4 regions of the Cellulosimicrobium sp. GQ32 genome follow, and region 1 is predicted to be linked to each of the others. Evidence: riboswitches for the same ligand, from Rfam matches in the RefSeq annotation. Region 1 holds a riboswitch; each other region holds the start of a gene.
What was found. Region 1 has a riboswitch for S-adenosylmethionine ahead of AC6CH9_RS10075 (methylenetetrahydrofolate reductase). Riboswitches for the same ligand answer to the same signal wherever they lie in the genome.

Region 1 (7,755 bases):
CCTGGTGTCCGTCGAGGTGGTGGTGCCGTCCGGGGTGTTCTGGTCGGGCCCGGCGCGCAGCGTCACGGTGCCGTCGGTGTCCGGGACGCTCGGGATCCTCGCGCGGCACCAGCCCGTCGCGGCGACCCTCAAGGCGGGGCGCGTGCGGCTGCGGACCCCGGACCGTCCGACGGCGGAGCTGCGCATCGGCGGCGGCTTCCTCGTGGTCGACGACGACGAGGTGACGATCCTGGCCGACGACGCGACGTGGGTGCAGGCCCGGTAGCCCCTACGCGGGGTCGCGCACCGGACCGAGCTGCACGACGACGACCCGGTGCCCGTCGGGGTCGTTGACGTGCGCGAACCGGTCGCCGGACTCGGCGTCGGCGTCGGGGCCGACGAGCGGCTCGACCCCTACGGCGGCGAGCCGCCCGAGGGTCGCGTCGAGGTCGTCGACGTAGAGCACGAGGTTCGGCAGCCCGTGGCGCACGAGGGGCGCGCCGCCGTCGGGGAGCGGGACGAGCCACAGCCCGGGCTCGTCGACGCGGCCGGGGCCGACGTGCAGCAGCGGGAACCCCTCGGTCTCGCCGCGGAACAGCGTCCCGAACCCGAACCCGTCCGCCCAGAACGCGGCGCTCGCGTCGAGGTCACGGCAGAGCAGGACCGTGCGGCCGATCGTCGTCGTCATGCGGCGAGCCTAGGCCGTGCCGCCGACGCCACGCCCGCGCGGCGCCCGATCTCCCGGGCGCACGTGCGGCGTCGGGCATACCGTGGACGCATGGCGACCGACGGCGGCATCCGCAGGACGATCAGCGACCTCGTGGCGCAGGAGCGCGAGCTCCGCGAGCAGCTCGCGCAGGGGGAGATCACCGGGGGACAGGCGCACGAGCGGTTGCGCGCGATCGAGGTCGAGCTCGACCAGTGCTGGGACCTGCTGCGCCAGCGTGACGCGGCCCGCGAGTTCGGGAGCGACCCGGATGCGGCGACCGTGCGCGACCCCGGTACGGTGGAGAACTACCTGGACTGATCGTCGCCGACGACGACGTCCGGGCTTACGCACCGACCTCAGAAGGAGAACGCCATGACCACGACCAGCGAGCAGGCGGCCGACAGCCCCCTCCCCACCGGGACGGAAGGCCGCGACATCCCCGGGCACGCGGGCGCGCTGGCGCGGTTCGTCGTCTCGTTCGCCCTGTTCGCCGGAGGCCTGGTCCTCATGGGGTCGGGCATGTCCGGCGTCGACGGCGGAGTGTGGCTCTTCGTCGGCGGTCTCCTCGCCTCGACGCTCGCCTTCGCCCTCCCGATGGCCGGGACGGGCACGACCGAGCGCTGACCCGCGCGACGCGGAGGCCGGGTCCCGACGGGACCCGGCCTCCGGCGTGTCCGGGGTCAGCCGAGCGTGGCCCGCACGGCCTTCGCCGCCGCGACGACGTGCTCGAGCGACGGCACGGTCTCCTCGTAGCGGCGCGTCTTCAGCCCGCAGTCGGGGTTGACCCACACGACCTTCGGGTCGATCGACTTCACGGCGAGCTCCAGCAGCTCCGTGACCTCTTCGGCGGACGGCACGCGCGGGCTGTGGATGTCGTAGACGCCCGGCCCGATGCCGCGCGCGTACCCGGCGTCGCGCAGCTCCGGCACGATCTCCATGCGCGAGCGCGCCGCCTCGACCGACGTCACGTCGGCGTCGAGGCCGTCGATCGCGCCGATGACCTCGCCGAACTCCGAGTAGCACAGGTGCGTGTGGATCTGCGTCGCCGCCGCCACGCCCGACGTCGCGAGCCGGAACGAGCCGACCGACCAGTCGAGGTACGCGGGCTGGTCGGCCTTGCGCAGCGGCAGGAGCTCGCGCAGCGCGGGCTCGTCGACCTGGACGATCCCGATGCCGGCGGCCTCCAGGTCCGCGATCTCGTCGCGCAGCGCGAGGCCCACCTGGTTCGCCGTGTCGCCGAGCGGCTGGTCGTCGCGCACGAACGACCACGCGAGGATCGTCACCGGTCCGGTGAGCATGCCCTTGACGGGCTTCTCGGTGAGCGACGCCGTGTAGGCCGACCACTCGACGGTGATCGGCGCGGGCCGCGTGACGTCGCCCCACAGGATCGGCGGGCGGACGCAGCGCGACCCGTACGACTGCACCCAGCCGTTCGCCGTGACCGCGAACCCGTCGAGGTGCTCCGCGAAGTACTGCACCATGTCGTTGCGCTCCGGCTCGCCGTGCACGAGCACGTCCAGGCCCAGCTCCTCCTGGAGCGCGACGACGCGCGCGATCTCCTCGCGCATCGCGGTCGTGTAGTCCGCGTCCGAGAGCTCGCCCTTCGTCCACAGCGCGCGGGCGCGGCGGATCTCCGGCGTCTGCGGGAACGAGCCGATCGTCGTCGTGGGCAGCAGCGGCAGGTTCAGGCGCTCCTGCTGTGCCGCCGCGCGCTGGGCGTAGTCGCCGCGCGCGAAGTCCGCGTCGGTCAGGGCGGCGGCGCGCTCGCGCACCGCGGGCACGACGACGCCGCTCGCCTCCGCGCGCGACGCCACCGCCGCGCGGGACGCCTCGATCTCCGCCGCGACCGCGTCGCGACCCTCGGTGAGCGCACGGGCGAGCGTCGCGACCTCGCCGACCTTCTGGTCCGCGAACGCGAGCCAGTCGCGCAGGCGCGGGTCGAGCGTCGTGCCCGACGCCGTGCCGGGCTCGGCGAACACCTCGTCCTCGACGTCGTGCGGCACGTGCAGCAGCGACGTCGACGTGCCGACCGAGACCGCGCCGGCACCCAGTCCCTCGACGGCGTCGACGACCTCGAGCTTCGCCGCAAGGTCCGCGCGCCACACGTTGTGCCCGTCGATCACGCCCGCGACGAGCGTCTTGCCGGCGAGGCCGGGGATGCCGCGTTCGGCCGCGGCAGGGACCGCGCCCTTGACGAGGTCGATCGCGATCGCGTCGACGTCGGTGCCGGCGAGGAGCGCAAGCCCGTCCCGGGCCGCCTCAGCGGCGGTCTCGGCACCGGCCTGGAGCGCGCCGAACGGCGCGGCGACGAGGATCGCGGGCCGCGCGTCCTGCGCCGAACCCGGGGTTCCGGGCGATGCGGAGGCCAACGTGGCGTCCAACCCCGGGTTCGGCACGGGGCGGAGGTCGGTCGCGAGGGCGCGGTACGCAGACTCCACCGCGGCGGCGAGGTCGGCGAACGGCACGTCGACCGAGTCGGTGACGAGGATCGGCTCGTCGAGCTGGACCCACGGCGCGCCGGCGGCGGCGAGCGCGCGCAGCAGGTCGGTGTAGGCGGCGACGACGTCGTCCAGGCGGTCGAGCGGCGAGTACCCCGCGGGTGCGTCGTCCGCGGCCTTGGACAGCGCGAGGAACGTCACCGGCCCGACGACGACGGGCCGCGTCACGACGCCCGCCTCCTTGGCCTCGACGAACTCGCGCACGACGCGGTCGTCGACGAACCGGATCGGGGTGTCCGGGCCGATCTCGGGCACGAGGTAGTGGTAGTTCGTGTCGAACCACTTGGTCATCTCGAGCGGGGCGTCGTCACCCTGACCGCGCGCCACGGTGAAGTAGCCCGCGAGGTCGAGGCGGCCGGCGGCGTCGGTGAGCGACGCGAACCGCGACGGGACCGCCCCGAGGGCCGCGGCGACGTCGAGCACCTGGTCGTAGAAGGAGAACGAGCCGGGGACCGAGGCGTCGTCGGCGCCGAGGCCGAGGTGGACGAGCCGGCGGACGGTCGCGAGGCGCAGCTCGCGGGCCGTGGCCTCGAGCTCGTCGGTGCTCGTGCGCCCGGCCCAGAACGCCTCGACGGCCTTCTTGAGCTCGCGACGGCGCCCGATGCGCGGGTAGCCGAGCACGGTGCCGGCGGGAAAGCCGGCCTGAATCTGGGTAGGGGAGGGTACGGAAGTGGCCATGATCGAAACCTCTTGCTGGTCCGGAGGACCGGTCAGACGGGCGTGCCGTGCGTGGCGGTGCTCGTCGTGGGCAGGGAGGTGCCGGTGACCCACGGCCCGCTGGCCAGGTCCGGGACGAGCGGGGCGGCGGCAGCGCTGGCGCTGCTTCCCGTCCCGGCCGACCCGCCGCCGAGGTGGACACCCTCGAGCAGGTCAAGAGCGGCGCGGTGCTTGTTGAACGTGTACACGTGCAGACCGGGCGTGCCCGCGTCGAGGACGCGCTGCGCGAGGTCCACGGTGTACGCGATCCCGTAGGCGTGCTGCGCCTCCGGGTCGGGGAGGGCGTCCAGCGCGTCCAGCAGGTGCTGGGGCGCGCGCACGCCCGTGAGCTCCTCGACGCGACGGAGCCGCGCAGGCTCCGTCGTGGGCAGCAGCCCGGCGAGGATGGGGATCGTCACGCCGGCCGCGCGGGCCTCGGCGACGAAGTCGGTGTACGACGACGCGTCGTAGAAGAGCTGCGTGATCGCGAAGCTCGCGCCGGCCTGCTGCTTCTGCCACAGGCGGCGCACCTCCTGGGTGCGCGTGGTGCCGGCGGCGGGGTTGCCGTCGCAGAACGTCGCGACGGCGATCGTCAGCGGCCGGGCCGCGCCGCGCAGCGCGACGGCCGGGTCGGACGCGCAGCGCGACGCCTCGACCTCGCGCAGCAGGGCGACGAGCTCGGTCGACGACCGGACGCCGTCCGGCGCGGGCTGCCAGTCCGGCTGATCGCGCGGCGGGTCGCCCCGCAGCGCGAGGAAGCTCCGCACGCCCTCGTCGAGGAAGTCGGTGATGACCGACTCCACGTCCTCGCGCGACGCCCCGACGCACGTGAGGTGCGCGATCGGCAGCACGGGCGTGCCCTGGAGCAGGCGCCCCACGACCTGGCGCGCGGTCGCGCGGTCGGTCCCGGCGGCGCCGTACGTCACGGACACGAAGTCGGGGTGCGTCGCGACGAGGCGCCGCGCCGTCTCCCAGAACTTGGGCGCCGCATCCGGGCGCCGCGGGGGCATGAGCTCGAACGAGACCGTGGGGCGTGCGGCCCCACCGTGGGCCTGCCCGACGGCGTCCGCGACGCTCACGACGTCGCCCCGGACGGGGTGCGTGCGTGCGCGACCGCCGTCGGGCACGTGCTGCCCGGACGGTGCGCGAAGGGTGCCTCTGAGACCATTAGTCGCTCCATCGACCCTGGCGTTAGCACCTTTGTCCTCGGGAGGCTTCCGTCGGCGGGTTGCTGCGGTGTCGTCGAGCCAGGACTCTCGACCGCTCTGGATGGTTGGCACGATCCTACGACCCATCCGACATGCGGTCGAGCGTGCCCGTCAGGTGAGACGCCCGGGAGGTGGGGGGTGTCTCGCCGGTGGCCCCCGGGGGTGCGTCGCGACCCTTCGACCGAAGCCGAGCACGGGGCCCGCCGTGTCCGCGACTCCGACCCGCCCGACCGGTGGCTCGCGCTGTGGGACGGCGGCCACGCCGCCTCGCACCGTCGTCAGCGGCGTCGGAGCTCCGGGACGTGCAGGCGCCGCAGGAACCGGTCGGTGCGCAGCGGCGGGCCGTGGCGGTCGAGGAGCGACACGACGACGACGGTCGCCGTCGCGAGCGGGATGGTCCAGGCCGCGGGCTGGGCGAGCAGGGCGCGCACGACGCCGGGAAGGCCGTCCGCCGTCGCGCCTGACGAGCCCGTCCCGTAGCCCGCCGCCACGAGCGCGGACGAGGCGAGCAGCGCCGTCGCGCACAGGACGGAGCCCACGACCATGCCCGCCACCGCGCCGCGCGCGGTGAGGCGGCGCCACCACACGCCGAGCAGGATCACGGGCGACAGCGCGGAGGCGGCGAAGACGAACACCGTCCCGACGCTCGTCACGAGCCCCTGCGGGATGGTGACGAGCGCGAACGCGAGCGGGATGAGCGTGCACGCGACGGCCGACCACCGGAACGACCGGACGGTCCCGCCGAACAGGTCCTGGCTCACGACGCCCGCCAGCGCGACCACGAGCCCCGACGACGTCCCGAGGAACGCCGCGAACGCCCCGGCGACGACGAGCGCGGCGAGGAGCTCGCCGCCGAGTCCGGGCACGAGGCGGGTCGGCAGGGTGAGGACCACGGTGTCCGCGACCCCGGGCTCCGCGAGGTCGGGCGCGACGACCCGCGCCACGAGCCCGAGCGTGCTCGACACCATGTAGAACACGCTGATCATGACGAGCACGACGACGGTCGTGCGGCGGGCCGAGCCGCCGTCGGGCGAGGTGTAGAAGCGCACGAGGACGTGCGGCAGGCCGGTCGTGCCGAGCAGGAGGGCGAGCAGGAGCGAGACGGTCGCGTACGCGTCGAGGCCGCCCGGCCCGGCCTCGTGGGGGAACACTGCGGCGGGGTCGAACGTGACGACGGCACCGCCGGGCTCGAACGCCCCGCCGAGCGCCATGAGCACGAAGACGAGCGGCACCGCGAGGGCGGTGAGCTTGACCCAGAACTGGAACGCCTGGACGAACGTGATGGAGCGCATGCCGCCCGCGGCGACCACGGCGCTCACGACGACCGCGATCCCGACCGAGCCGACCCACGGCGGGACGGGCGCGACGCTCGTGATGACGAGCGCCGCGCCGTGGAGCTGCGGCACCACGTAGAGCCACCCGATGACGAGCACGAGGACGCTCGTGACGCGGCGCGCGACGACGGAGTCGAGCCGGGCGTGGACGAAGTCGGGGATGGTGTACGCGCCGCTGCGCCGCAGGGGGCCCGCGACGAACAGCAGGACGAGCAGGTAGCCCGCCGCGTACCCCACGGGGAACCAGAACGCCTCCGCGCCGGACAGCAGCACGAGGCCGGAGAGCCCGAGGAACGTGCCCGCGGACAGGTACTCGCCGCTGATCGCCGACGCGTTCCAGACCGGCCGCACGGTGCGCGACGCGACGAAGAAGTCGCTCGTGGTGCGCGAGATCCGCAGGCCGTAGAACCCGATGAGCCCGGTCGCGAGCAGGAGCAGCGCGATCGCGACGAGGGGCAGCGCGCTGGTCACGGCCCACCGCCGTCGTCGGGGCCGGGCTCGTCGGTCGCGCCCGCGCCCTCGGCGAGCGCGCGGTACCGGCGCTCGTTGCGCGCCGCTGCGACCGCGAAGACGACCGCGAACGCGACGATCACCGGGTAGAAGCCGTACGCGTGCACGAGCCATGGCAGCGGCACGCCGAGCAGCACGACGTCGTCCAGGGCGGGCACGCCGCTCATCGTCACCGTGAGCAGCGTGACGACGGCGAGGAACGACACCACGCACGCCAGCCCGAGCCGGAGCTGGGCCCGCACGAGCCCGCGCGTGTAGTGGGCCGCGTCGTCCTCCGGCTCCTCGGGGCGATCTCGCGAGGTGTCCGACGGCGGCCCGCCGCTCGGGGCGACGGCGGCACCACCGGTGTCGGGCCGCGCGTCCGTCGACCGGACGCGCACGCGCCCCGGTCCGAGCGCTGCGTCCGCGGCCGAGTGCTGCGTCCCTGGACGCAGCGCTGGAGCGGGAACGCACCCGTCGCCGGACGAGGTCGGGTCCGACGAGGGTGCCGGGTCGCTCACGACGGACCCCGGTGGGGGCCGAGCAGCGCCTCGCGCACCGCCGGGACCATGCGGCGGCTCACCGGGACCTCGTGGCCCGCGACGACGAGCGCGGGCTGCGCGCCCCCGAACCGCGCCGCGGTCACGGCCGCGCGGTCCACGAGGTACGACCGGTGGACGCGCAGGAACCCGGCCGGGGCCCACCGCTCCTCCAGGTCGGACAACGGCTCGCGCACGAGGAACTGCTCGGTGTCCGTCACGAGGCGCGAGTAGTCGCCCTGGGCCTGGACCCACCGGACGGCGCTGCGCCGGACGAGGCGCGTCGTCGTCCCGACGGTCACG
Region 2 (7,755 bases), on a different contig from region 1:
TCGTACTCCGTGCGGAACGAGCCGCGCTCCTGGAGCAGGGGGACGACCTGGTCGAGCACGTCGTCGAGACCGCCCGGCGTGAGGTGCGGGACGAGGATGAAGCCGTCGGACGCGTCCTCCTGGACGTGGCGGTCGATGTCGTCCGCGACCTGCTGCGGGGTGCCGACGAACCCGCCGCGCGACGTCACCTGGATGACGAGCTCGCGGATCGACCAGCCGTTCGCCTCCGCCTGCTCGCGCCACGCCGCGGCGACCGCCGCCGGGTCCTTCGCGTGCCGCACGCGTCCGCGCGTGATCGACAGGTTGTCCGTGTCGGGCTCGACGTCGGGCAGCGGCCCCTCGGGGTCGTACGCCTCGAGGTCGCGGCCCCAGACCTGCTCGAGGAACGCGATCGCCGTCGGGCCCGAGACCTGCTGGAGCCGGATCTCCCGCGCGCGCTCCTCCGCCTCGGCGGGCGTGTCGCCCAGCACGACGACGGTCGCGGGCAGGATCTTCAGGGAGTCGCGCTCGCGCCCGTGGGCCGCGAGGCGCCCCTTGACGTCCTCGTAGAACGCGCGACCGGCGTCGAACGTCGAGTGCGCGGAGAACACGACGTCGGCGGTCCGGGCGGCGAAGTCCCGGCCGTCGGCGGAGTCGCCGGCCTGGAACAGGACGGGGTGGCCCTGCGGCCCGCGCGGCGTCTCGAACAGCCCGACGACGTCCGCGTACGACCCGTGGTGAGCGACCGGCCGCACCGACCCGGGGCGCAGGAACTCGCCCGCGATCCGGTCGGCCAGCACCGCGTCGTCGTCCCACGAGTCCCACAGGGCGCGCGCGACCTCGACGACCTCGGCCGCCCGCGCGTAACGCTCCGGGTACGGGAGGTAGCCGCCGCGGCGGAAGTTGGCGCCCGTGAAGGCGTCGGGGCTCGTCACGAGGTTCCACGCCGCGCGGCCCTCGGAGAGCAGGTCGAGCGTCGCGAACTGCTTCGCGAGCTCCCACGGCTCGTTGAACGTCGTGTTGATCGTGCCCGCGAGGCCGAGGCGGTCCGTGACGGCCGCGAGCGCGGCGAGGACGGGCAAGGTGTCGGGTCGACCCACGACGTCGAGGTCGTGGATGCGGCCCTTGTGCTCGCGCAGGCGCAGGCCCTCGGCGAGGAAGAAGAAGTCGAGCTTCGCGTCCTCGGCGCGGCGGGCGAGGTGCTCGAACGAGGCGAAGTCGATCTGGCTGCGCGAGCGGGGGTCGCTCCAGACGGTGGTGTTGTTGACGCCCGGGAAGTGGGCGCCGAGGTGGATCTGCTTGCGGGGGCGCGTGCTCATGTCGTCGTTCCGTCCGGGTTCAGGCGATCGCCGCGTAGCGGTTGGCGGGGAGCGGGAGGCCGAGCGTGTCGCGCAGCGTCGTCCCGGGGTAGGCCGTGCGGAACAGGCCGGCCCCCTGGAGGAGCGGCACGACGCCGTCGACGATCGCGTCGAGGTCGGTGCTCAGGGACGACGGCCGCAGGAGGAACCCGTCGGCTGCGCCGTCGTGCGCCCACTCCTCGACCGTGACGGCGAGGTCGCGCGCCGTGCCGACGTGCGTGAGCGAGTCGGTGTCCCACGAGACGCCCTCGAGGTCCTCGAGCAGGTCGAGGCGGGCCTGGGCGCTCGCGCGGGTGTCGCCGATGACGACGTAGGCGTCGACGAGGACCCGGAGCGTGTCGGGGTCGCGCCCGGCGTCCGCGGCGGCGTCGCGCACCTGCGTCCGCAGGGCGACGGCCTCGTCGCGGGTCGCGGCGCGAACCCGGACGACGTCGGCCCGGCGGGCCGCGAGGTCGAGCGAGGCGGGCGTGTCCGCGCGGACGACGACGGGCGGCTGGCCCTGTGGTGGCCGCGGCGTGATGGACGGCCCCTTGACGGCGAACCGGATGCCCTCGTGGTCGACGTAGTGGAGCTTCTCGCGGTCCACGAACCGGCCCGTCGCGACGTCGCGGATCTCGGCGTCGTCCTCCCACGAGTCCCACAGGCGCGTGACGACCTCCACGGCCTCGTCCGCCTCGGCGACGGCGTCGCGCTCGTCCTGCGCGCCCTTGCGACCGAACGCGGCGGCCTCGGCCGGCGTCGTCGACCACCCGACCTGCCACCCCGCGCGCCCGGAGCTCACGTGGTCGATCGTCGCGATCGCCTTGGACACGTGGAACGGCTCGGTGTGCGTGGTCGTCACGGTCGGGACGAGACCGATGCCCGCACTGCGGGGCGCGAGGCGGGACGCGACGAGCGCGGCGTCGAGCCGGCCCCGCACGGACCCGTTGCGGCCGGGCTGGAGCGTGAACGCGTCGTCGAGCGAGACGAGGTCGAGCAGGCCGCGCTGGGCGGTGGCGACGAGCTCGACGAGGCGCTTGGCGTCGAAGAGCCGCTGGGCCTGGGAGCCCACGGTCCGCCAGGCGGCGGGGTGCGCGCCGGCGTCGGTGAGGTCGACACCGAGGTGGAGGGTACGGGCGGGGCGGGGGTCGGACATCGCGAGGATCCGTTCTCAGTTGAGCCGACGGCGCGCTCAGGGCGCGGCGGGGTGCCGGAAGGTGGGCAGGGCGGTCCGGCCGCGCGCGGCGGCAGGACGGGGCTGGGGAAGCCGGGAGGGACCCGGACCGCGCGCGGGGTGGCGCGGGGTGTCAGAGGCGGGTCGTCGTCAGCGACAACAGGCGACGCGCGCGGGACCCGCGGTCCCGAGGGCGCGGGCGCCAGGGCGGCCCGCGAGCGGACAGGGGCACGTCGACGCGTGCGCGGCGCTCACCGCGGTGCTCGACATTCGCCGGTCCATCGTCCGTCTCCTTCGTGCCCGTCGCCGGGCTCCGCGTCGTTGCCCCGTGCCGCGCGGTGTCCGCGCGACGCAGGGCCTGGTCCTCACCCGGGGCACCCCACCGCGCGGGAGGGTTGCCGTCCGACGAGCCGGGGCTTGGCGTCGGAGCTCATGACCATGTCCTGTGACCGGGGTACGTCGACCTCGGTTGCGCGGGAACTTACGAGCGCCCACCGCGGGGTGTCAACGCACCGAGGAGACCTTCCCACATACTGGACTTGATCGGTCAACTTTCAGTCGTCCGGGGCGCTGTTTGCACTGAGTGCATCGATGCACTTAGTGTCAAGAGGTGCCTCATCTCTCCGCGCCCGAGCCGGCGGACGCGCCCGTGACCGACCCGACCCCGGGCTCACCGACGGGCTCTGCGGCAAGCTTCCCGACCAGCCCCGCGACCGATCGCCGCGCCGCGCTGCGCGCGCGGCACCGCCGCGCGATCGTCGATGCCGCCGCGTCGCTCATGGAGGAGAACGGGGGCGCCCGGTTCACGGTCGACGAGCTGGCCGCACGGGCCGACGTCGCGCGGCGCACGATCTTCAACCACTTCGCGTCGCTCGACGACGTGGTGGTCGAGGTGTGCGAGGACGTGCTGGGCACGGTGGTCGAGGCGCTCGGGGCGAGCGCGGCCGACCCCGGTACCGACCGCACGACCCCGCTCGACGACGTCACCGCGGCGCTCCGCAGCACCGACCTCGTCGGCCCCATGGCCTACCTCACGCGCGCCCTCGGCGGCACCGCGACCGAGCCCACCCCGCGCGTCACGACGATGGTCGTGCGCACGTTCACCCACCTCGCCGAGCGCCTGGTCGCCGAGACCACGCGGCGGCACCCCGACGTCGACCCGCTCGAGATCGAGATGCTCGTCGGCGCGCTCATGGCCGGGGTCCTGGTGATCCAGCGACGCTGGTGGGCCGCGACCGGCGCCGCCGACGACGACGCCTCGCGCCGCGTGTGGGCCGACCTCCTCGACCGCCTCGTCGACCGCGTGCGCGCGGGCTGGGCGAGCCCCGCCTGACGCTGCCACCCCGCCCGGCCACCCGGCCGTCGGCACCGACCACCCCACCCGGACCGCCTCCCGGACCACCCCGGACTCCCACCCGAAGGATCCTCATGGCTGAACTCCTCTACCGCCTCGGGCGCGCGTGCGCGCGCCGCGCGCGGACCGTCCTCGCCGCGTGGCTCGCGGTGCTCGTGCTGGCCGGGGCGGCTTTCGTCGCGTTCGGCGGCACGCTCGCGAGCAGCTTCTCCATCCCCGGCACGCCGACCGCCGAGGTCACCGAGCGCCTCCAGACGGCGCTCCCGGAGGCCTCGGGCGGGAGCGGCACCATCGTCTTCGCCACGGAGGACGGCTCCGCGTTCACGCCCGAGCAGGAGGCGGCGATCTCCGACCGGCTCGCCGCGGCCGAGGAGGTCGACGGCGTCGAGACGGCCGTCGACCCGTTCGCGACGCAGACCGAGCTCGCGGACCAGCGCCAGCAGGTCGAGGACGGCCGGACCCAGATCGAGGCCGGGCGCGCGCAGATCGAGGACGGACGCACGCAGCTCGCCGCGGGCCAGGAGCAGCTCGACGCCGCGCGGGCCCAGCTCGACGAGGGCCAGACCCAGCTCGACGCGGCACGCGCGCAGGCGCAGGCCGCGGGCGCGCTCGACCAGGTCGCACCGCAGCTCGACGCCCAGCAGGCGGAGCTCGACGCCGGGCGTGCCGAGCTCGACGCCCAGGCCGCGGCGCTGGACAAGCAGGTGACCGCGCTGGAGGACCAGAGCACGACGCTCGAGGAGCAGTCCGCCCAGCTCGAGGCCTCCGCGCCGTTGCTCGAGATGGCGTCGGAGATCCGCATGGTCTCCGAGGACGGGAGCGCCGCCGTCGCGAGCGTCGCGTTCACCGAGCCGAACATGAGCATCGAGCAGCAGACCAAGGACGACCTCGTCGCGGTCTTCACCGACGACCCGGTCGAGGGCGTCCAGACGGACTTCTCGTCCGACATCACGCAGGGCGTCCCCCAGGTCTTCGGCGTGGGCGAGGCGATCGGCCTCGTCGTCGCGGCGATCGTGCTGGTCGTCATGCTCGGCACGCTCGTCGGCGCCGGGCTGCCGATCCTCACCGCGCTCATCGGGGTCGGGATCGGCGCGCTCGCCGCGATGTCGCTCTCCGGCGTCGTCGAGATGTCGTCGGTGACCCCCGTGCTCGGCCTCATGCTCGGGCTCGCGGTCGGGATCGACTACTCGCTGTTCATCGTCAACCGGCACCGCCGCCAGCTCAAGCAGGGTGACGACGTGCAGGAGTCGATCGCGCTCGCGAACGGCACGTCGGGCAACGCCGTCGTGTTCGCCGGCGCCACGGTGCTCATCGCGCTCCTCGCGCTCAACGTCACCGGCATCCCGTTCCTCGGCCTCATGGGGACCGTCGGCGCGCTGTGCGTCGCGATCGCCGTGCTCATCGCCGTCACCCTCACGCCCGCCCTGCTGAGCATGATCGGGACGCGCATCCTCAGCCGTCGCGAGCGCGCCGCGCTCGCCGGGACCGAGGCCGCCGAGGCCTCGGGCGGGACGGGCGCCACGACCGACACCGCGACGTCGGGCCCGGTCGCCCCGGACGGGACGAAGCCCGTGCGTCCCATGTCGACGCTGCGCGCGGTGGGCACGGCGACCCTCGCCGTCGTGGCGCTCGGGGTGATCGCGCTCCCCGCGCTGGACCTGCGGACCAACCTGCCCGACGGGTCGTCGGAGGCGCACGACTCCACGCAGTACCGCGCGTACTCGACGATCGCCGAGCAGTTCGGCGAGGGCACGAACGGCCCGCTGCTCGTCGTCGCCGACCTCCCGGGCGAGCCCACCGAGGCCGAGGCGCTGGAGTACCAGGTGAACGTCGCAGAGGAGCTCGGCGCGCTCGACGACGTCGTCGCGGTCGCCCCGATCGGGACGTCCGAGGACCGTACGGTCGCGGCGTTCCAGGTCATCCCGGCCGAGGGCCCGACGAGCGAGTCGACCGAAGAGCTCGTGCACGCGCTGCGCGCCCTCGAACCGCTCGACGGCGAGGTCACGCTCGGCGTCGCCGGCTCGGCCAGCGGCAACATCGACATCTCCGACAAGCTCGCGCAGGCGCTGCCGATCTACCTCGCGGTCGTCGTCGGGCTGTCGCTCGTCATCCTCGTCCTCGTGTTCCGGTCGGTCTTCGTGCCAGTCGTCGCGACGCTCGGGTTCATCCTGTCGTACTTCGCCGCGCTCGGCGGGGTCGTCGCGATCTACCAGTGGGGCTGGCTCTCGGGGGTGTTCGGCGTCGAGACGCCGGGCCCGATCCTCAACTTCCTGCCCACGATCCTCGTCGGCATCCTGTTCGGCCTCGCGATGGACTACCAGCTCTTCCTCGGCTCGGGGATGCGCGAGGCGTACGCGCACGGCGCCCCCGCGCGCGTCGCGATCGTGCAGGGCGTCCGAGCGGGCCGGGCCGTGGTGACCGCCGCGGCGATCATCATGATCTCCGTCTTCGGCGGGTTCGTCTTCTCGCACAGCGCGATGATCCGGCCCATCGGGTTCGCGCTCGCGTTCGGCGTGCTGGTCGACGCGTTCGTCGTGCGCATGCTGCTCGTCCCGGCGCTCATGCACCTCGTGGGCGACAAGGCGTGGTGGCTCCCCCGCTGGCTCGACCGCGTCCTGCCCGACGTCGACGTCGAGGGCGCCGCCCTCGAGCGCCGCCACCCGCACCACGAGACCCCCGTCGATTCCCCGGAGCCCGCGCGCGGCTGACCCCGCCCGGTGCCGAACCCGGGGTTCCGCGTCACCAACTCTGGTCGGTGGCGCGGAACCCCGGGTTCGGCGTCAGGGGCGGGGCACGTGGACCGTCGCGACGATCGTGCGGTGGTCGCTGCCGGGCACGGGCAGGGAGTCGACGTCGGTCACGACGTTCTCCCGGTCCGTCACCACGTGGTCGAGGTTCAGGACCGGCGGGACGGTGCCCGGGCGCGGCGACCACGACAGGTCGAGCCCGCCGCCCGACGCGCGGCTCGCGTCGTGGAACCGGTCGCCGAGGAGCCGCCGGAACGTCGCGTGGTCGTGGGTCGCGTTGAAGTCGCCGACGAGCACCTGCGGGAGCGGGTCCGCCGCCGCGCGCTCGGCGAGCGCGGCCGTCTCCTCGCCCCAGACCCGCACGTACTCCGGGATCGGCGGGATCGGGTGCACGGCGGTGACCCGCACCGGCACGCCGTCGACCTCGACGGTCGCAGACGGCATCGCGTCGTTGGAGAACGGCTCGACGTCGACGTCGTCGAGCGGCAGCGCGCTCCACAGCCCGCTGCCGAGCGCCCCGGACCCCACCTTCGCGTCGGCGCTGTACGGGAGCACGTCCTCGATGCCCGCCGCGACGAGGCGCTCGCGCAGGTCCGTCGTCAGCTCGAGCACCGCGAGCACCTGGACGTCCTGCTCGCGCACCAGGTCGACGAGCGCGTCCGCGTCGGCCGACCCGAGCCACGCGTTGGCCCCCATCACGCGCAGGGCCGCCGCGTCGTCGGGCGGCGCCGGACCGGGCACGAACGCGGGCACGAGCCACACCGCCTGCGCGGCGACGCACAGCGCGAGCAGCGCCGCGAGGACCCACCGGCGCGCGACGAGCGTGACCACGAGGCCGACGACGGCGGCCGCCGCGACGAACGGCGTGAACCCGACGACCTGCGCGAACGGCGTCACCGCGTCGTACGGGACCGCGCGCACGAGCGTGAGCAGCACGACCGCCACGGGCCCCGTGGCCAGCAGGACCGTGAGGACCGGGCCGCCCGGGCGCCGTCGGGTCATGACGCGCGCGGGCGGGAGGCTCGTGGTCGGCGAGGTCATGCCCGGACTCTCGCAGCGTCGCGGCGGACGCCGCGACCCGCCGCACCACCTCGCCCGCCGACCTCCACGAAACCCGCGCAGCCGGGCGCCCCGGTCCGGCGAACACGACATGAGGGTCGTTCT
Region 3 (7,755 bases), on a different contig from region 1:
CGAGCTCGCCGCCGCCCGCGAGGGCGTCGACGGGTTCCTGCGCTCCGTCGCCAAGGAGCTCCGCTACGGCGCGACCGGCAACGGCATCCAGGTGACCGACGACGCCCCGGTCGACAGCCCGAGCGTCCTCGCGACGCTCCGCTTCTTCCTCTCGGCGAGGTCGGCGTTCGTCGACGGCCAGCTCCTCCAGGTCGACGCCGGCGCACCGACCGACCAGGGCTCGACCTCGGCAGGCCAGGGTTCGGCCTCGGCAGGTGAGACGGCCGCGGGACCCGACCAGCCGCTCGCCGGCAAGGTCGCGGTCGTCACGGGAGCGGCGCGCGGGATCGGGGCGCAGGTCGCGCGGACGCTCGCGCGCGACGGCGCGAAGGTCGTCGTGGTGGACGTGCCCGCGGCGGGCGAGGCGCTCGCGAAGGTCGCGAACGAGATCAAGGGCACGGCGCTCCAGCTCGACGTGACCGCCGACGACGCGGGCGCGCGCATCCTCGAGCACGCCCGCGCGCGGCACGGCGGGCTCGACATTCTGGTGCACAACGCGGGAATCCTGCGCGACAAGCTGCTCGCCAACATGTCCGCGGACAAGTGGGACGCGGTGGTCGCGGTGAACCTCGCCGCGCAGCTCCGGATCACCGAGTACCTGCTCGGCGCGAACGGGTTCTCCTCCGCGCCGCGCATCGTGTCGCTCGCGTCGACGAGCGGCATCGCGGGCAACCGCGGCCAGGCGAACTACGCGTTCTCGAAGGCCGGCGTCATCGGGCACACGCGCGCGTTCGCGCGCCGGCTCGCGGCGTCGGGCGGTCCGGGCGGGACGGCGAACGCCGTCGCGCCGGGGTTCATCGAGACGGACATGACGGCGTCGATCCCGTTCGTCCAGCGCGAGGTCGCGCGGCGCGTCGCGTCGCTCCAGCAGGGCGGTCAGCCCGTGGACGTGGCCGAGGCGATCGCGTTCCTCGCGTCGCCCGCGGCCGCGGGCGTGAACGGGCAGGTGCTGCGCGTGTGCGGGCAGAACGTGGTGGGCCGGTGACGGCGCCCGACGGCACCGCGGCCGGCCCGGCGCGCGTCGCGCCCGCGCGCGTCGAGACCCTGCCCGCGGTCCCCGGGCTCGGTGGCCTGTACGTGCGCGGGCTCGCGGCGTCGGGCCGGATCGCGGCGGCGCACCGCCTCCCCGCGGGCGGCGGGCGTCGTGACCTGGAGCTGCCCGAGGTCACGTACCGCGTCGCGGGCGTGCCGACGGGCGACGCCGCCGCGCCCGGCCACGTGGGCGGCGCCGCGCACCTCGCGCGGTACGCGCGCCTCGTGGGCGAGGCCCCGTCGGAGGTGCTGCCCGCCGGGTACCTGCACGTGCTCGGCTTCCCGCTCGCGACGGCCGTCATGGTCCGGACCGACTTCCCGCTGCCGCTGCTCGGCATGGTGCACCTCGCGAACTCGGTGTCCGTGCTGCGTCCGGTGCGGCTCGGAGACACGCTCGAGGTGCGCGCCTGGGCCGAGCGGCTGCGTCCGCACCGGCGCGGGGTCCAGGTGGACCTGGTCACGGAGGTCGCCGTCGAGCGCACCGACGAGGAGCGCGCGTCCGGGAGCGGCCTGTCGGCGACGACGCTCGCCTACCGGGGCGTCTCGACGTACCTCGCGAAGGGCGTCACGCTCCCGGGAGACCCGGCGGAGGAGGACGCCACGGCAGCGTCGGGCACGGAGGCGTTCGTCGCCCCGCTCCCGACGGCGCGCTGGGCGCTCGGCCCGACGACCGGTCGCGCGTACGCGGCCGTCTCCGGCGACCGGAACCCCATCCACACGTCGGGGCTCGGCGCCAAGGCGTTCGGGTTCCCGCGCGCCATCGCGCACGGGATGTACACGGCCGCGCGGGCACTCGCCGAGGCGGGGCCACGACGCGGCGACACGTACGACTGGACCGTCACGTTCGCGAAGCCGGTCCTGCTGCCGAGCACGGTCGACGTGGCGCTGCGGCCCGCGGGCGACGTTCCTGCCGCGGCGCGGGACGCCGTCGGGCAGGTCGCCCCGGCCGAGCCCGACGGCGCGGGCGACCCGACGACCGGCGTCGTCTACCAGGCGTGGGACGGCAAGGGCCGGTTGCACCTCTCGGGTCGGGTCACGCCTCGCTCCTGACGAGTCGCGTCGCCGCCCGGGCCGACCGGCGCGCCTGCCGGACGGCCCGGGCGTGGTCACGCACGTCGCGCCCGAGCGCGGCGCACACCGACGTGACGTCGACGGCGGCCGCGAACAGCAACCCGAGAACGGCTGCGGCCCAGTACGGGCTCGCGACGGGAAGCAGCATCGTGATCCACGCGACGGCACCGAGGCACGTGGCACCACCGACGGCACACGTCCCGACGAGCACCCATCGGGCGACACCGGCGCTCGTCAGCACAGCGCCCAGCACGACCTGCGCGAGCCCGAGCCCGCCGACGGCCATGACGATGCAGAGCACGCCGTCGTACGTCGTCCTGCCCCAGGCCCAGTCGAAGAAGGCGACCAGGAAGAGCGTGGCGAAGCTGAATCCCGTGCACACGAGCACGGCAAGCCCGAGAAACGTCACGACGAGTCCGGCGCGATGAACCGTGCGTGGAGCAGGAGGCATGTCCACAGGCACTCGGGGAGCACGCGGCCGCTCCCTCTTCTGCCAGTCCCAGACGGGCTCGGGCGGTTCGTGGTGCATGGCGTGCGGCCCCCTTCGTCGACGCCCCCGACGCTCGGGGCGTGTCGCACGCTAGCGGCGCACGGCCCTCCCCGAACCGTCGTCCACAGGCTCCGTCGGCGTGGAGCCCACGAGCGCGTCGAGGCGCGCGAGCAGGCCGTCGCGGACGGTCGGCCACTCGTCGAGCAGGATCGAGAAGTAGGCGGTGTCCTGGCGCGACCCGTCGGGTGCGACGCGGTGGCTGCGCAGCACGCCCTCGGGCACCGCGCCCAGGCGCCGGATCGCGCCGATGGAGCGGCTGTTGCGGGCGTCCGCCCGCAGCGCGACGCGCGCGACGCCGAGGTCCTCGAACGCGTGCCGCAGCAGCAGGTACTTGCACGCCGGGTTCGTGACGCCGCCCCACCACTCGCGCGCGTAGAACGTCGAGCCGAGCTCGATCCTGCCCTGCGAGGGCACCCACTCGTAGAGCGACGTCGAGCCGCGGACGGCCTCCGCGCCGTCGGACGCGTCACCGGACCCCGCGCCGACGACGGCGAACGCGAGCCGACCGGGGGCGGCGACGGCGTCGCGGACGTAGCCGGTCATCGCGTCCGTCCCGGCGGGGACCCGGCTCGACATGCCGGCCCAGATGCCGTCGTCGACGAGCGCGCCGAGCGCGGGGGCGTGGCTCTCGTCGAGCGGGACGAGGCGGACGCCGAAGCCTTCGAGGGTGGTGTCGTGCTGCACCCGCACATCCCACCACACGCCGGGTGCCCGACCGCGTGCGAGTGACCCGGGCCGTGCCTACGGTCGAGCACGTACCGACGAGAGGAGCACTCATGGGACTCGGAGACAAGGCCAAGCACGCCGCCGAGGAGGCGGGTGGCAAGCTCAAGGAAGGCGCGGGCAAGCTCACGGACAACGAGCGGCTCGAGGCCGAGGGCAAGAAGGACCAGGCCAAGGCCGACGTGAAGCAGGCGGGCGACGACGTCAAGGACGCGTTCGACCGCTAGTCACCGCCCCTCATCTGCTCGCGAGGGCTCCGCTGCGGCGGGGCCCTCGCGGCATTCCCGCGGTCTGCTCGCGGACGGCCCGGTCAGGACGCCGCGAGCGGCAGGTCCACCCGCGGCAGCGGTGGCGCCAGCACGGGCACGACGCGCGGGGCGTTGATCCGCTCCAGCAGCCCGACCTCGACGGTGGGCCACTCGGGCGCGAGGATCGAGAACATCACGGAGTCGGCCCGCGTCCCGTCGGGCGCGGTGCGGTGGCCGCGCATGACGCCCTCCTCGTGCGCCCCGAGCCGGCGCATGGCCCCGAGCGAGCGCGTGTTGCGCGTGTCGACACGGAACCCGACGCGGTGCACGTCCCACGTCTCGAACGCGTGCCGCAGCAGCAGCCACTTGGTCACGGGGTTGACGAGGCTCCCCCACGTGGAGCGGGCGTAGAACGTCCGGCCGACCTCGACCCGGCGGTCGACGAGCGACAGGTCGCGGAACGCCGTGCTGCCGAGCACGTCGCCCGGAGCCCCGTCGGGTCCGGCGGCGCGCACGACGAAGCCCGTCAGGTCGGGGGCGGCGCGCGTCGCGGCCACCAGCTCGGCCATCCCCGCGACCCCGAAGGGCATGGGGATGCTCATGCCTGACCACATCGCCTCGTCGACGAGGCCGGCCAGTGTCTCAGCGTGCTCCAGGGCCAACGGCTCCAGGCGGAATCCGTGCCCCGAGAGGACGACGTCGTGCAGCACAGCGCATATCAGAGCACACGCGGACGACGCCGCCAAGAGGGTTCGGCGACGCGGTGGACAACGCTCGTCGACGGCCCGGTGAACGGCTGCCCGGGACGTCCCGGCGGGACCCGCTCAGACGGCGGGGCCGCACCCCGCGGCGTCGGCGAGGAAGCCCGCCGCGGCGGTCGCGAAGAGGCCCTCGAGGCCCGAGCCGGCGGGGACCGGGCGCGGGTCGTCGGCCACGGCCCAGCAGCCGTCGACGACCTCGTAACGCGTCGCGGGGCCCTGCTCCACGTACGACCGCACGGCGTCGACGAGCCGGACGACGTCCGCGCCCGTCGTCCCGACGCCGACGGACGCGCGGATCGCACCCGCGTCGTACCCGAGGCGCGCGAGCAGCGGGTGGGCGCAGAACCGGCCGTCGCGCACCCCGATCCCGTGCTCGGCGGAGAGGTACGCGGCGACGAGGCCCGGGTCGTGACCGTCGACGGAGAACGTGACGACCCCGACCGGGTCGACCGCGTCCTCCCAGACCCGCACGACCCGGATGCCCGGGACCGCCTCCAGCCCGGCGACGAGCGCCGCGCGCAGCGTCGCCTCGTGCGCGTGGAGGTCGGCCGGGTCGAGCGCGGCGAGCGCGTCGCACGCCGCCGCGAGCGCCGCGGCACCCACGACGTTGGGCGACCCGGCCTCGTGGCGCGCGGGCGCCGTCTGCCACTGCGTGCCGGTGACGGCGACCTGGCGCACCGCGCCGCCGCCGGCGAGGTACGGCGTGCCCGCGTCGAGCCAGTCGCGACGGCCCACGAGCGCGCCCGCGCCGAACGGCGCGTACGTCTTGTGGCCGGAGAACGCGACGTAGTCGACGCCGGTGGCGGCGAGCGAGAAACCGCGGTGCGGGACGAGCTGCGCACCGTCGAGGACGACGCGTGCCCCGGCGTCGTGCGCGATCCGCACGACGTCCGCGACGGGCAGCGACTCGCCCGTGACGTTCGACGCGCCGGTCACGGCGACCAGGGCGTATGGGAAGCGCGCGAGCTCGGTGCGCAGGCCGGACAGCGTCTCCGCGACGGACGCGCCGCCGGCGAGGACCGTCGCGCCGCCCGCACGCTGCCACGGCAGCAGGTTCGCGTGGTGCTCGACGTCGAGGACGAGCACGCGCCCGGGAGTCCCGTCCGCGTTCGCCGGGACGCAGCCCGCGAGCAGGTTGAGCGAGTCGGTGGTGTTGCGCGTGACGACCGTGACGTCGTCCTCGCGGGCGCCGACGAACGCGCCGATCGTGCGTCGCGACGCCTCGTAGAGCGCCGTGGAGACCTGCGAGAGGTAGCCCGCACCGCGGTGCACGCTCGCGTAGAGCGGCAGCACCTCGGTCACGCGGTCCGCGACCGAGCGCAGCGCCGGGGCCGAGGCCGCGACGTCGAGGTTCGCGTAGGGGACGCTACGGCCGTCGACGAGCGGGACGAGCGTGTCCGCGCCCACGACGGGCAGCAGGGCGGGCGCGTCGGCGACCGCCGCGAGGTCGGGGGCTTCCGAGACCTCGGTCGGACACGAGACGTCGGCGAGAGCAGTCATGGCACAGTCCTCCGAGGGCGGTCCGGGGACGGTGATCCCCGCGCTTGCCGCGCGCCGGTCGGCGTACGGCCTGGTCGTCACCCGGGGCACCCCGCCGCGAGAGGAGGGTTGCCGGCCAGCAAACCGGGGTTTCACGCTGGCACTCATGACCTGCGTCCCAGGATGTGCGCGCGGGACGTGCCGTGTCAACCGGTGGTCAGGGCGTCTCGGATGGCGGGACGGGATCCCCGGGCAGGTCGGCAGCGCCTCGCGAGGCCGCTCGGCGAGACGAGCGCTCCGCGCGTCGGACGGGTGGCGTACGATCCCGAGCAACCATCCGGAGCGGCCGAGTGACGTGGCACGTCGACGCCGCAGCAACCCCCCGGTCCGTCGCGAGACGGCCGGGCGCAGGGTGCTACTGCCACGATCGATGGAGGAGGACTCATGAGCGACCAGTCCCAGCAGCAGTCGGCATCCCGGCCGGCGCCGCCCGACGCGCGACCCGCCGTCGGCTACGCCGGCGACCTCACCCCCCAGCAGGCGTGGGACCTGCTCGCGAACGACGAGCGCGCCGTGCTCGTGGACGTCCGCACCGAGGGCGAGTGGCGCACCATCGGCGTGCCCGACGCCTCGGACCTCGCCCGCGACGTCGTGTTCGACGAGTGGGTGACCCCGGCCGGGCCCAACCCGCGCTTCCTGGACCAGCTCGTCGAGGCCGGGCTCACCCCCGGCGACGAGCGCCCCGTCGTCTTCCTGTGCCGCTCGGGCCAGCGCTCGATCGGCGCCGCGCGCGCGGCCACGGCCGCCGGGCTCGGGCCGTCGTACAACGTGCTCGAGGGCTTCGAGGGCGCCCAGGGATTCTCGGGCCTGCGCGACGTCGAGGGCTGGAAGGTCCGCGGCCTGCCCACCACGACCTACGACGAGGCCGCCCGGTGAGCGCCGCGCTGCCCGGGAGCGTGCCCGGCGGCTCCGGCCGCAAGCCCCTGCCCGCGAGCGCGCGCCCCGCGACGCTCGCCGTGCGCGGCGGCCACCACCGCACGGAGTTCCAGGAGACGTCCGAGGCGCTGTTCCTCACGCAGGGCTACACGTACGACCGCGCCGCCGACGCCGAGGCCGCGTTCAAGGGCGAGCTCGACCGGTTCGTCTACTCGCGCTACGGCAACCCGACGGTGCACGCGTTCGAGGAGCGCCTGCGCCTGCTGGAGGGCGCGGAGGCGTGCTACGCGACGGCGTCCGGCATGTCCGCGGTGTTCACGTCGCTCGCCGCGCTCGTGGGCTCCGGGTCCCGGATCGTCGCGGCGCGCGCGCTGTTCGGGTCGAGCATCGTCATCTTCGACGAGATCTTCGCCAAGTGGGGCGTGCGGACGGACTACGTCGACGGGCACGTGCTCTCCCAGTGGGAGGAGGCGCTCTCGACGCCCGCGGACGTCGTGTTCTTCGAGACGCCGTCCAACCCCATGCAGGACATCGTCGACGCGCGGCGCGTCAGCGAGCTCGCGCACGCCGCGGGCGCGGTGGTCGTGCTCGACAACGTCTTCGCGACGCCGCTGCTGCAGAAGCCGCTCGAGCTCGGCGCGGACGTCGTCGTGTACTCGGCGACCAAGCACATCGACGGCCAGGGCCGCGTGCTCGGCGGCGCGATCCTCGGGAGCGAGGAGTACGTCACCGGGCCCGTGCAGACGTTCATCCGCAACACGGGGCCGTCGCTCTCGGCGTTCAACGCGTGGGTCCTGCTCAAGGGCCTCGAGACGCTGCCCGTGCGCGTCGCCGCGCAGAACGCCGCCGCGGCGCAGGTCGCCGAGGCGCTCGAGCAGCTCCCCGGCATCGGCCGTGTGCGGTACCCGTTCCTCGC
Region 4 (7,755 bases), on a different contig from region 1:
GCCTCGTCGTTCGTCGAGGCGGCCGCCTCGACCGCGGCGTCGACCTTCGGGTTGGTGTAGCGCACGTAGTTGAAGAGGCCGGACTCCATGACCTCGCCGACGGGACGCGTGTAGTCCGTCGTCATCCACTGGCGGTAGATGCTGAACGGGTCGTCGAGCGACGGGCCCGTGATGCCACCGACCATGAGCTGGTAGGTACCCGCGACGCGCGCGTCCGACATCTCCTGCTGCGTGATCTTGTTGTGGACGATCGAGATGCCGGCGGCCTTCGCCTGCTCGACGAGCAGGTCACCGACCGCGTTGTAGTCGTTCCAGCCGTCGACCGTGATGAGGGTCATCTCGACCTTCTGGCCGTCCTTCTCGTAGATGCCGTCCGCACCCTTGGTGTAGCCGGCGTCCTCGAGGACCTTCGACGCGGCCGCGGCGTCCGCCGTCTGCGGGCTCTCCGCCTCGACGTCGGGCGAGATCCAGCGGTCGTCGCGACCGAGGAGCGCGAACGTCGGGGACGCGGTCGCGGCGAGACCGGCGAACGCCTTCTCGTTGATCTCGGTGCGGTCCATGGCGAGGTTGATCGCCTGGCGCACCGCGACGTCGGTCTGCGGGCCGGTGCAGCCGAGGTCGACCGACACGCACGTGTAGATCGTCGTCGGGTCCTGCGGCGTGTTGATCATGCTCAGGCGCCCGTCCGCGGTGATGCGGTCGGGGTCGGCCACGAACATGGCCGTCCAGTCGACCTTGCCCGTGGTCATGAGGTCCTCGGCGCTCTGGTTCTGGTCGATGCCGAGGTAGCGAACCTTCTTGACCTGGGGCGCGCCGGCCCAGTAGTCCTCGTTCGCGACGACCGTGTAGGCCGCCTCGGTGACGGCGTCGGCCTTGTACGGGCCGGTCCCGACCGGGTTCTCGTTCGCGAACGTCACGAGGTCGTCGACCTCGGACCAGATGTGCTCCGGCACGACGAGCGACGTGCCGAGGAGCTGGACCTCGGACGTGAACTGCGGGGAGTCGAACGTCCACTTCACGGTGTACGGGTCGACGGCCTCGACCGAGACGACGAAGTCACGCTTGGCGGCCTCGTTGGTGTGCGAGAACACGACGTCGTCGGCGTCGAAGTCCTCGCCGTCGGTCCACTTGACGCCCTCGCGGAGCTTCACCGTGAGCTCGGTGCCGTCCTCGGACCACTCGAAGGACTCACCGAGGCGGGGCTCGGGGTCGCTCGCCTGGGCCTTGTTGTAGTAGAAGAGCGGCTCGTAGATCGCCCCGTTGGCCGCGTGCAGCGGGTTCGGCGAGTACGGGTTGAAGTTCGCGACGATCGGCGTCTGCGTCCCTGCCCACACGTTGAGCGTGCGGCCCCCGCTCGCGCCCTCGTCGCCGTCACCGTTGCTGCCGCCACCGGAGCAGCCCGCGGCCAGGAGAGTCACGCCGGTCACGAGCGCAACCGCCGTGAGCAGACGCTTGCGCGCCGTGCTTCGAATCATCATCGGTCCTTTCGCATGGACGACGCGTCCTCGCGTCGTTCGTCGTGCGCCCTGGGGCGTGTGGCAGGAACACTAACTAATCGATGCGAGGTCGCCGGCGAATACGACAGGAAAGTTACCTAACTGAGACATGACCGGTGTCGGCCGTGTCGGGAGAGGGCGACGGCCGGCCCCTGCGTGGCGGGGACCGGCCGGTCAGGCGATGTCGAGACGTGGCGTCGCGAGCGCGTCACGAGCGCACGCGCGCGGAGGGGTCAGCGCTACGGGGCGGCGCGGAGGGCCGCGCTCGCCGCCGCGGCGACCTCGGGGTCCGTGACCTCGTAGCCGGCGTCCCCACCACCGCCGGGACCGGCGTCGTCCGCGACGACGCGCTTCGCGGAGAGGTGCACGGCGTCCACGCCGGCGGCCACGAGCGCGCCGACGTCCCGAGGCTGCACTCCCCCGCCGGCCATGACCTGGACGCGGCCGCCCAGGGGTCCGCGGGCGTGCGCCGACATCGCGCGCAAGCGTTCGACGCCGTCGATGCTGCGGGCTGCTCCACCCGACGTCAGCACGCGCACCACGCCCGCTCCGGCGAGCGCGTCGAGGGCCGCGAGCGGGTCCGCGACGACGTCGACCGCGCGGTGGAACGTCACCTCGCGGCCGTCGGCCGCGTCGACGAGGGCACGCACGGCGGCGACGTCCACGACGCCGTCCGGGGTCAGCGCGCCCACCACGACGCCCGCCGCACCCGCCGCGACCGCGGCCCGGACGTCGCGGACCTGCACGTCGAGGTCGGCGGCCGAGAGGACGAACCCTCCCGGGCGCGGCCGCACCAGGACGTGGACCTCGACGGCAGGCGCACGGCTCGCGGCGTCGGCGGCCGCGACGACGGCCGCCTCCACGAGGCCGGCGCTCGGCGTGAGCCCGCCGGTCGCGCCCAGGCCGACGCACAGCTCGACCCGCCGGGCGCCCACGGAGGCGGCCACCCGGACGCCGTCCGGGTCCTGCACCGCGAGCTCGAGCACGACGTCGCGGCCCGCGCGCACGACGGGGCCCTCGGGGTCGGTGGTCGTCACTGCGTTCTCCCGTCGTCCGGTCCGGCGGCCGTCACGTCGCGCGGCGTGCGCGACGGCGGCCGTCGGCCAGGGTAGACGACGGTCAGATGACGCCGAGCGCGAGGATCGCGTCGGCGACCTTGGTGAAGCCCGCGATGTTGGCGCCGAGCACGTAGTTGCCGGGCGTGCCGTACTCGTCGGCCGTCTCGACGCACCGGTCGTGGATGCCCGCCATGATCTGCGCGAGCCTCTCCTCCGTGTACTCGAACGACCACGAGTCGCGCGACGCGTTCTGCTGCATCTCGAGCGCCGAGGTGGCGACGCCGCCGGCGTTCGCGGCCTTGCCGGGCGCGAACAGCACGCCTGCCTCCTGGAGGAGCGCGACGGCGGAGGGCGTCGTCGGCATGTTGGCGCCCTCGGCGACCGCGACGACGCCGTTCGCGACGAGCTGCTTGGCCGCGCTCTCGTCGAGCTCGTTCTGCGTCGCGCACGGCAGCGCGACGTCGCACGGCACGTCCCAGATGGACCCGTCGGTGACGACGCGGGCCCCGGGCCGGCGCGCGGCGTAGTCGGCGACGCGCCCGCGCTCGACCTCCTTGATCTGGCGCAGGAGCTCGAGGTCCACCCCGGCCTCGTCGACGACGTAGCCGGAGGAGTCGGAGAAGGCGACCACGTTCGCGCCGAGCTGCTGCGCCTTGGCCGTCGCGTAGATCGCGACGTTGCCCGAGCCCGAGACCACGACGCGCCTGCCGTCGAGCTCCTGCCCGCGCGTCTCGAGCATGTTCTGCGCGAAGAGCACGGTGCCGTAGCCGGTCGCCTCGGTGCGCACGAGCGAGCCGCCCCACGAGATCCCCTTGCCCGTGAGGACGCCGGACTCGTAGCGGTTGGTGATCCGCTTGTACTGGCCGAACAGGTAGCCGATCTCGCGGCCGCCCACGCCGATGTCGCCGGCCGGGACGTCGGTGTTCTCGCCGATGTGCCGGTACAGCTCGGTCATGAACGACTGGCAGAACCGCATGACCTCGCCGTCGGAGCGGCCGCGGGGGTCGAAGTCCGACCCACCCTTGCCGCCGCCGATCGGCATGCCGGTCAGCGAGTTCTTGAAGATCTGCTCGAAGCCGAGGAACTTGACGATCCCGAGGTAGACCGACGGGTGGAACCGCAGGCCGCCCTTGTACGGGCCGAGCGCCGAGTTGAACTCGACCCGGAAGCCGCGGTTGATCTGCACGCGGCCCGTGTCGTCCACCCAGGGGACGCGGAAGATGATCTGGCGCTCGGGCTCGCACACACGCTCGAGGACGGCGGCCTCGACGTAGCGCGGGTGCTTGCGCAGCACGGGGCCGAGCGAGTCGAAGACCTCGCGCACGGCCTGGTGGAACTCGGCCTCGCCGGGGTTGCGACGCAGGACCTCGTCGTAGACGGACTGCAGTCGGCTGTCCATGGGCACTCCTCGTCTGGGCGGAAACTCCTGCTGACGGTACGCCTGTGCCAGAAGTTCCCGTACCGGCGTCTCACTCCCTGCGCACCCGAAGACGCCACGCGGCTCCCGCGCGGACGACACAACCGTCCACCCACTGAGAAACCCGATCGATCTGGTGCAGTTTTCGGGGAGCCGTTGCTATACCCGTCCCCAAGGTCACGAGCACCAGCACCAAGCCCCGGCTCGCTGGTCGGCAACCCCCTGTCACGGCGGGGTGCTCCGGGAGATGACCAGGCCGTGCGCGACCGGCCCCGCACCCGCGGGACGGCCGCGCGGCAAGCGTGATCGACGACTACTGCGAGGTACACATGACCCACCGCTCCCTCTCCCCGACGGTCCTCGCCGTCTCCGGCAACCCGCGCCCCGGCTCGCGGACGCTCGGCGCCGCCGAGACCGTGGCGCACCGCGTCGCCACCCTCCTCGGCACGGCCGACGTCTCGACGATCGACCTCGCGGCGTTCGCCACCGAGATCCTCGGCCCCGAGCGCCCCGCGGCGGACGCCGCGCGCGACCGGCTGGCCGCGGCGACCGTCGCCGTCGTGGCGACGCCGGTCTACAAGGCGTCGTACACCGGGCTCCTCAAGGCGTTCCTCGACCTCTACGGCCCGGACGGGCTCGCGGACGTCGTCGTCGTGCCGCTCGTCGTGTCGGGCAACCCCGCCCACGCGCTCGTCGGCGAGGTGCACCTGCGGCCCGTGCTCGTCGAGCTCGGCGCCGTCGTCCCGACCCGCTCCCTCACGGTCACCGAGCCCCAGCTCGCGGACCTGGGCCCTGTCGTGGACGCGTGGCTCGCCCGTGAGGGCGACGCGCTGCGCCGCGCCGCGACGCCGCTCCCCGGGGTGGACGGCGGCGACCCGCCGCACACCGACCAGGCCGTCGCCGACGCGTTCGCGGGGGTGGCCCGATGACCGCCGAGCTCACCCACCTGGAGGCCCTCCTGGCGGAGCAGGACGAGCCACAGCTCTCGCCCGACGAGTACAAGTCCGTGTTCCGCGGCCACCCCGCCGGGGTCGCCGTGATCGCGCTCGAGCACGACGGCCGCCTCGTCGGGTTCACCGCGACGTCCGTCATCTCCGTCTCGGCAGCGCCTCCGCTGCTCGCGTTCTCGCTCGCGTCGACGTCGTCGTCGTGGCCCGCCGTCTCCGCCGCGAGGACCCTCACGGTGAGCTTCCTCGCCGACCACCAGGACGACGTCTCGGCACGCTTCGCCACGAGCGGCATCGACCGGTTCGCCGACGGCGGCTGGTCCCGCCTCGACACCGGCGAGCCCGTGGTCGACGGCGCGCTCTCCTGGGTCCGGGGCCGCGTCGTCCAGCGCACGCCTGTCGGCGACTCCTACCTGGTCTCGCTGCGGGCGCTCTCGTCGAGCGTCGGCGCGGGCGCGGGCCCGCGGCGCGAGGCGGCCGGCACGCCGTCGCCCCTCGTCTACCACGACCGCACCTACCACCGCATCGGGGACCACTCGGCGCTCTGAGCGCAGGCGACAGGCACCACGGGCGAGGGGCCCGACGGCGGAGGCACCGCCGTCGGGCCCCTCGCCCGTCCCGTGCCGCCCCTCACGGGTGGACCGGTCACCAGCTCCAGCCGCGCGCGCTCAGCTCGAGCTCCTCGCGGAACCGCTCGTCGTCGCCCGTGCGGAACCCGGCCCGCAGCGGCGCGTCCTCGACCGAGAGCCCGGTGAGCCGGCACGCCTCGCGCAGCAGCGCGTCGTAGGCGCCCTGGACCGCGAGGTAGTGGTGGGCGCGGGCGAAGACCTCCGGGTCCGCCTCGATGCGCCGCATCTCCGCCGCGAGCTCGCTCAGCCGCACCTGGAGCGCGAGCGTCACGAGCGGGTCGGGGGGCGTCGGGCGGCGGCGCAGCAGGTACGGCCGGCTGGTCGTCCGATGGCTCGGGGGCCGCCCGGCGCGGCGCAGCACCCACCACGCGGCGGCGACCGTGCACGCCGTCGCGCACCAGATCATGAGCAGCCACGACATCGGAGCCGACCTCTGCGCGGGGAGACCCACTGGACTCCTCCAGTCTAGGTCCGCGCACCGCGGCGAGCCATGGCTTTCCCGTCCTGCGGGTCCGGCGCAGCGGGCGCACGGGCGGGTCGGGAGCAGGTCAGAACGGCACGGCGTGGGTGCGCGAGGCGCCGCCGCCGGCACGCGCGACGGGAGCGGTGAGGCCGCGCGCGTCGAGCAGCGGTCGGACGCCCTCCGCGAACCAGTACGCCTCCTCGAGGTGCGGGTAGCCCGAGAGCACGAGCTCGTCGAACCCGGCCGCGCGGTACTCCTCGATCAGGTCGGCGACCTCCTCGTGGCTGCCGACGAGCGCCGTCCCGGCGCCACCGCGCACGAGCCCGACGCCTGCCCACAGCCCGGGGTGTATCTCCAGGTCCCGCGCGCACCGGGTGGCCGCGAGGTCACCGCCACCGTGGAGCGCGACCATGCGCTGCTGCCCCACCGACCCGGACGAGCCCAGGAGCCGCTGGGCTCCCGCGATCTGCTCGGGCGTGAGGTCGTCGAGGAACCGCTGCGCGACGTCCCACGCGTCGGCCGACCGGTCGCGCGTGATGACGTGCAGGCGCACACCGAAGCGGATCGTGCGCCCCTGCGCGGCGGCGAGCTCGCGCACGCGCTCGATCTTCTCGCGCGCCTGCGCGGGCGGCTCGCCCCACGTGAGGTAGACGTCGGCCTGGGCCGCCGCGACGGGCAGCGCCGCCTCCGACGATCCGCCGAAGAAGATCTCGGGGAGCGGGTCCGGCGGCGCGGACGTCCGGGCGTCGGCGATCCGGTAGTGCGTGCCCTCGTACGAGAGCGGCGCGTCGTCCCACACGCCGCGCACGACCTCGAGGAACTCGCGCGTACGGTCGTACCGCTCGTCGTGCTCGAGCCAGTCGCCGAACCTGCGCATCTCGTTCTCGTCGCCGCCCGTGACGACGTTGAGGAGCAGCCGCCCGCCGGACAGACGCTGGAACGTCGCGGCCATCTGCGCCGCGAGCGTCGGCGAGACGAGGCCGGGGCGGAACGCGACGAGGAACTTCAGCCGCTCCGTGCTGCGGATCAGCGCGGACGTGACCAGCCACGCGTCCTCGCACCACGTCCCCGTCGGTGTGAGCACGCCCTCGTAGCCGAGGCGGTCGGCGGCGACCGCGACCTGCTCCAGGTAGTCCAGCGACGGCGCGCGGAACCCGGTCGCCCGGCCGGGCGTGTCCTTCGCGTGCGCGCCGTCGACGATGCCGCGCGCGTCGCCCGAGGTCGGCAGGAACCAGTGCACCGCGAGCGGGCGGCGAGCGCCCTCCTCGTCGGGCGGAGGCGCGGGTGTCGCCGGCACGGCCGCTGCGTCGGCGCTCATCCCGCGAGCAGGTCCGGCTGCGGGTGGCGGACGCCCTGCACGGCCTCGCGCGGGATGGCCGCCCCGATCGCCGCGACGTCGTCCGGGGTGAGCGCGACCGAGGCGGCCGCGACGTTCTGCTCGAGGTACGCGAGGCGCTTGGTGCCGGGGATCGGCACGATGTCGTCACCTTGGGCGAGGAGCCACGCGAGCGCGAGCTGCGCCGTCGTGACGCCGCGCGCGGCGGCGAGCTCCTCGAGCGACCGGACCAGGCCACGGTTGTGCTCGAACGCCTCGCCCGCGTAGCGGGCGTGGGAACGGCGCACGTCGTCCTCGGCGAAGCTGTCCGTCGCGTCGACGGTGCCCGTGAGGATGCCGCGACCGAGCGGCGAGAACGGGACGAACCCGATTCCGAGCTCGCGCAGCGTCGGCAGCACCTCGTCCTCCG

Region 2: another riboswitch for S-adenosylmethionine. It lies ahead of AC6CH9_RS01960 (LLM class flavin-dependent oxidoreductase); the one in region 1 lies ahead of AC6CH9_RS10075 (methylenetetrahydrofolate reductase).
Region 3: another riboswitch for S-adenosylmethionine. It lies ahead of AC6CH9_RS02090 (aminotransferase class V-fold PLP-dependent enzyme); the one in region 1 lies ahead of AC6CH9_RS10075 (methylenetetrahydrofolate reductase).
Region 4: another riboswitch for S-adenosylmethionine. It lies ahead of AC6CH9_RS01845 (NADPH-dependent FMN reductase); the one in region 1 lies ahead of AC6CH9_RS10075 (methylenetetrahydrofolate reductase).

Annotation. Positions count from the first base shown of each region.
Region 1 covers NZ_JCAXEP010000005.1:91,890-99,644, reverse strand. Annotated here, with positions in the region: gene atpC (ATP synthase F1 subunit epsilon) at 1-265, shown strand, start outside; gene AC6CH9_RS10095 (VOC family protein) at 269-667, opposite strand; gene AC6CH9_RS10090 (DUF2630 family protein) at 758-1,006, shown strand; gene AC6CH9_RS10085 (hypothetical protein) at 1,061-1,312, shown strand; gene metE (5-methyltetrahydropteroyltriglutamate--homocysteine S-methyltransferase) at 1,369-3,864, opposite strand; gene AC6CH9_RS10075 (methylenetetrahydrofolate reductase) at 3,897-4,892, opposite strand; SAM riboswitch class I at 5,056-5,158, opposite strand; gene AC6CH9_RS10070 (sodium/solute symporter) at 5,369-6,895, opposite strand; gene AC6CH9_RS10065 (hypothetical protein) at 6,892-7,434, opposite strand; gene AC6CH9_RS10060 (LytR/AlgR family response regulator transcription factor) at 7,431-7,755, opposite strand, start outside.
Region 2 covers NZ_JCAXEP010000001.1:466,926-474,680, forward strand. Annotated here, with positions in the region: gene AC6CH9_RS01955 (NtaA/DmoA family FMN-dependent monooxygenase) at 1-1,298, opposite strand, end outside; gene AC6CH9_RS01960 (LLM class flavin-dependent oxidoreductase) at 1,318-2,472, opposite strand; SAM riboswitch class IV at 2,830-2,928, opposite strand; gene AC6CH9_RS01965 (TetR/AcrR family transcriptional regulator) at 3,101-3,823, shown strand; gene AC6CH9_RS01970 (MMPL family transporter) at 3,919-6,552, shown strand; gene AC6CH9_RS01975 (endonuclease/exonuclease/phosphatase family protein) at 6,625-7,632, opposite strand.
Region 3 covers NZ_JCAXEP010000001.1:492,400-500,154, forward strand. Annotated here, with positions in the region: gene AC6CH9_RS02060 (3-oxoacyl-ACP reductase) at 1-1,024, shown strand, start outside; gene AC6CH9_RS02065 (MaoC family dehydratase) at 1,021-2,121, shown strand; gene AC6CH9_RS02070 (hypothetical protein) at 2,105-2,551, opposite strand; gene AC6CH9_RS02075 (GNAT family N-acetyltransferase) at 2,723-3,376, opposite strand; gene AC6CH9_RS02080 (CsbD family protein) at 3,469-3,642, shown strand; gene AC6CH9_RS02085 (GNAT family N-acetyltransferase) at 3,726-4,373, opposite strand; gene AC6CH9_RS02090 (aminotransferase class V-fold PLP-dependent enzyme) at 4,488-5,924, opposite strand; SAM riboswitch class IV at 5,960-6,075, opposite strand; gene AC6CH9_RS02095 (rhodanese-like domain-containing protein) at 6,348-6,839, shown strand; gene AC6CH9_RS02100 (O-succinylhomoserine sulfhydrylase) at 6,836-7,755, shown strand, end outside.
Region 4 covers NZ_JCAXEP010000001.1:440,025-447,779, forward strand. Annotated here, with positions in the region: gene AC6CH9_RS01830 (ABC transporter substrate-binding protein) at 1-1,475, opposite strand, end outside; gene AC6CH9_RS01835 (copper homeostasis protein CutC) at 1,736-2,533, opposite strand; gene gdhA (NADP-specific glutamate dehydrogenase) at 2,616-3,953, opposite strand; SAM riboswitch class IV at 4,147-4,280, shown strand; gene AC6CH9_RS01845 (NADPH-dependent FMN reductase) at 4,301-4,900, shown strand; gene AC6CH9_RS01850 (flavin reductase family protein) at 4,897-5,466, shown strand; gene AC6CH9_RS01855 (hypothetical protein) at 5,564-5,968, opposite strand; gene AC6CH9_RS01860 (LLM class flavin-dependent oxidoreductase) at 6,096-7,328, opposite strand; gene AC6CH9_RS01865 (aldo/keto reductase) at 7,325-7,755, opposite strand, start outside.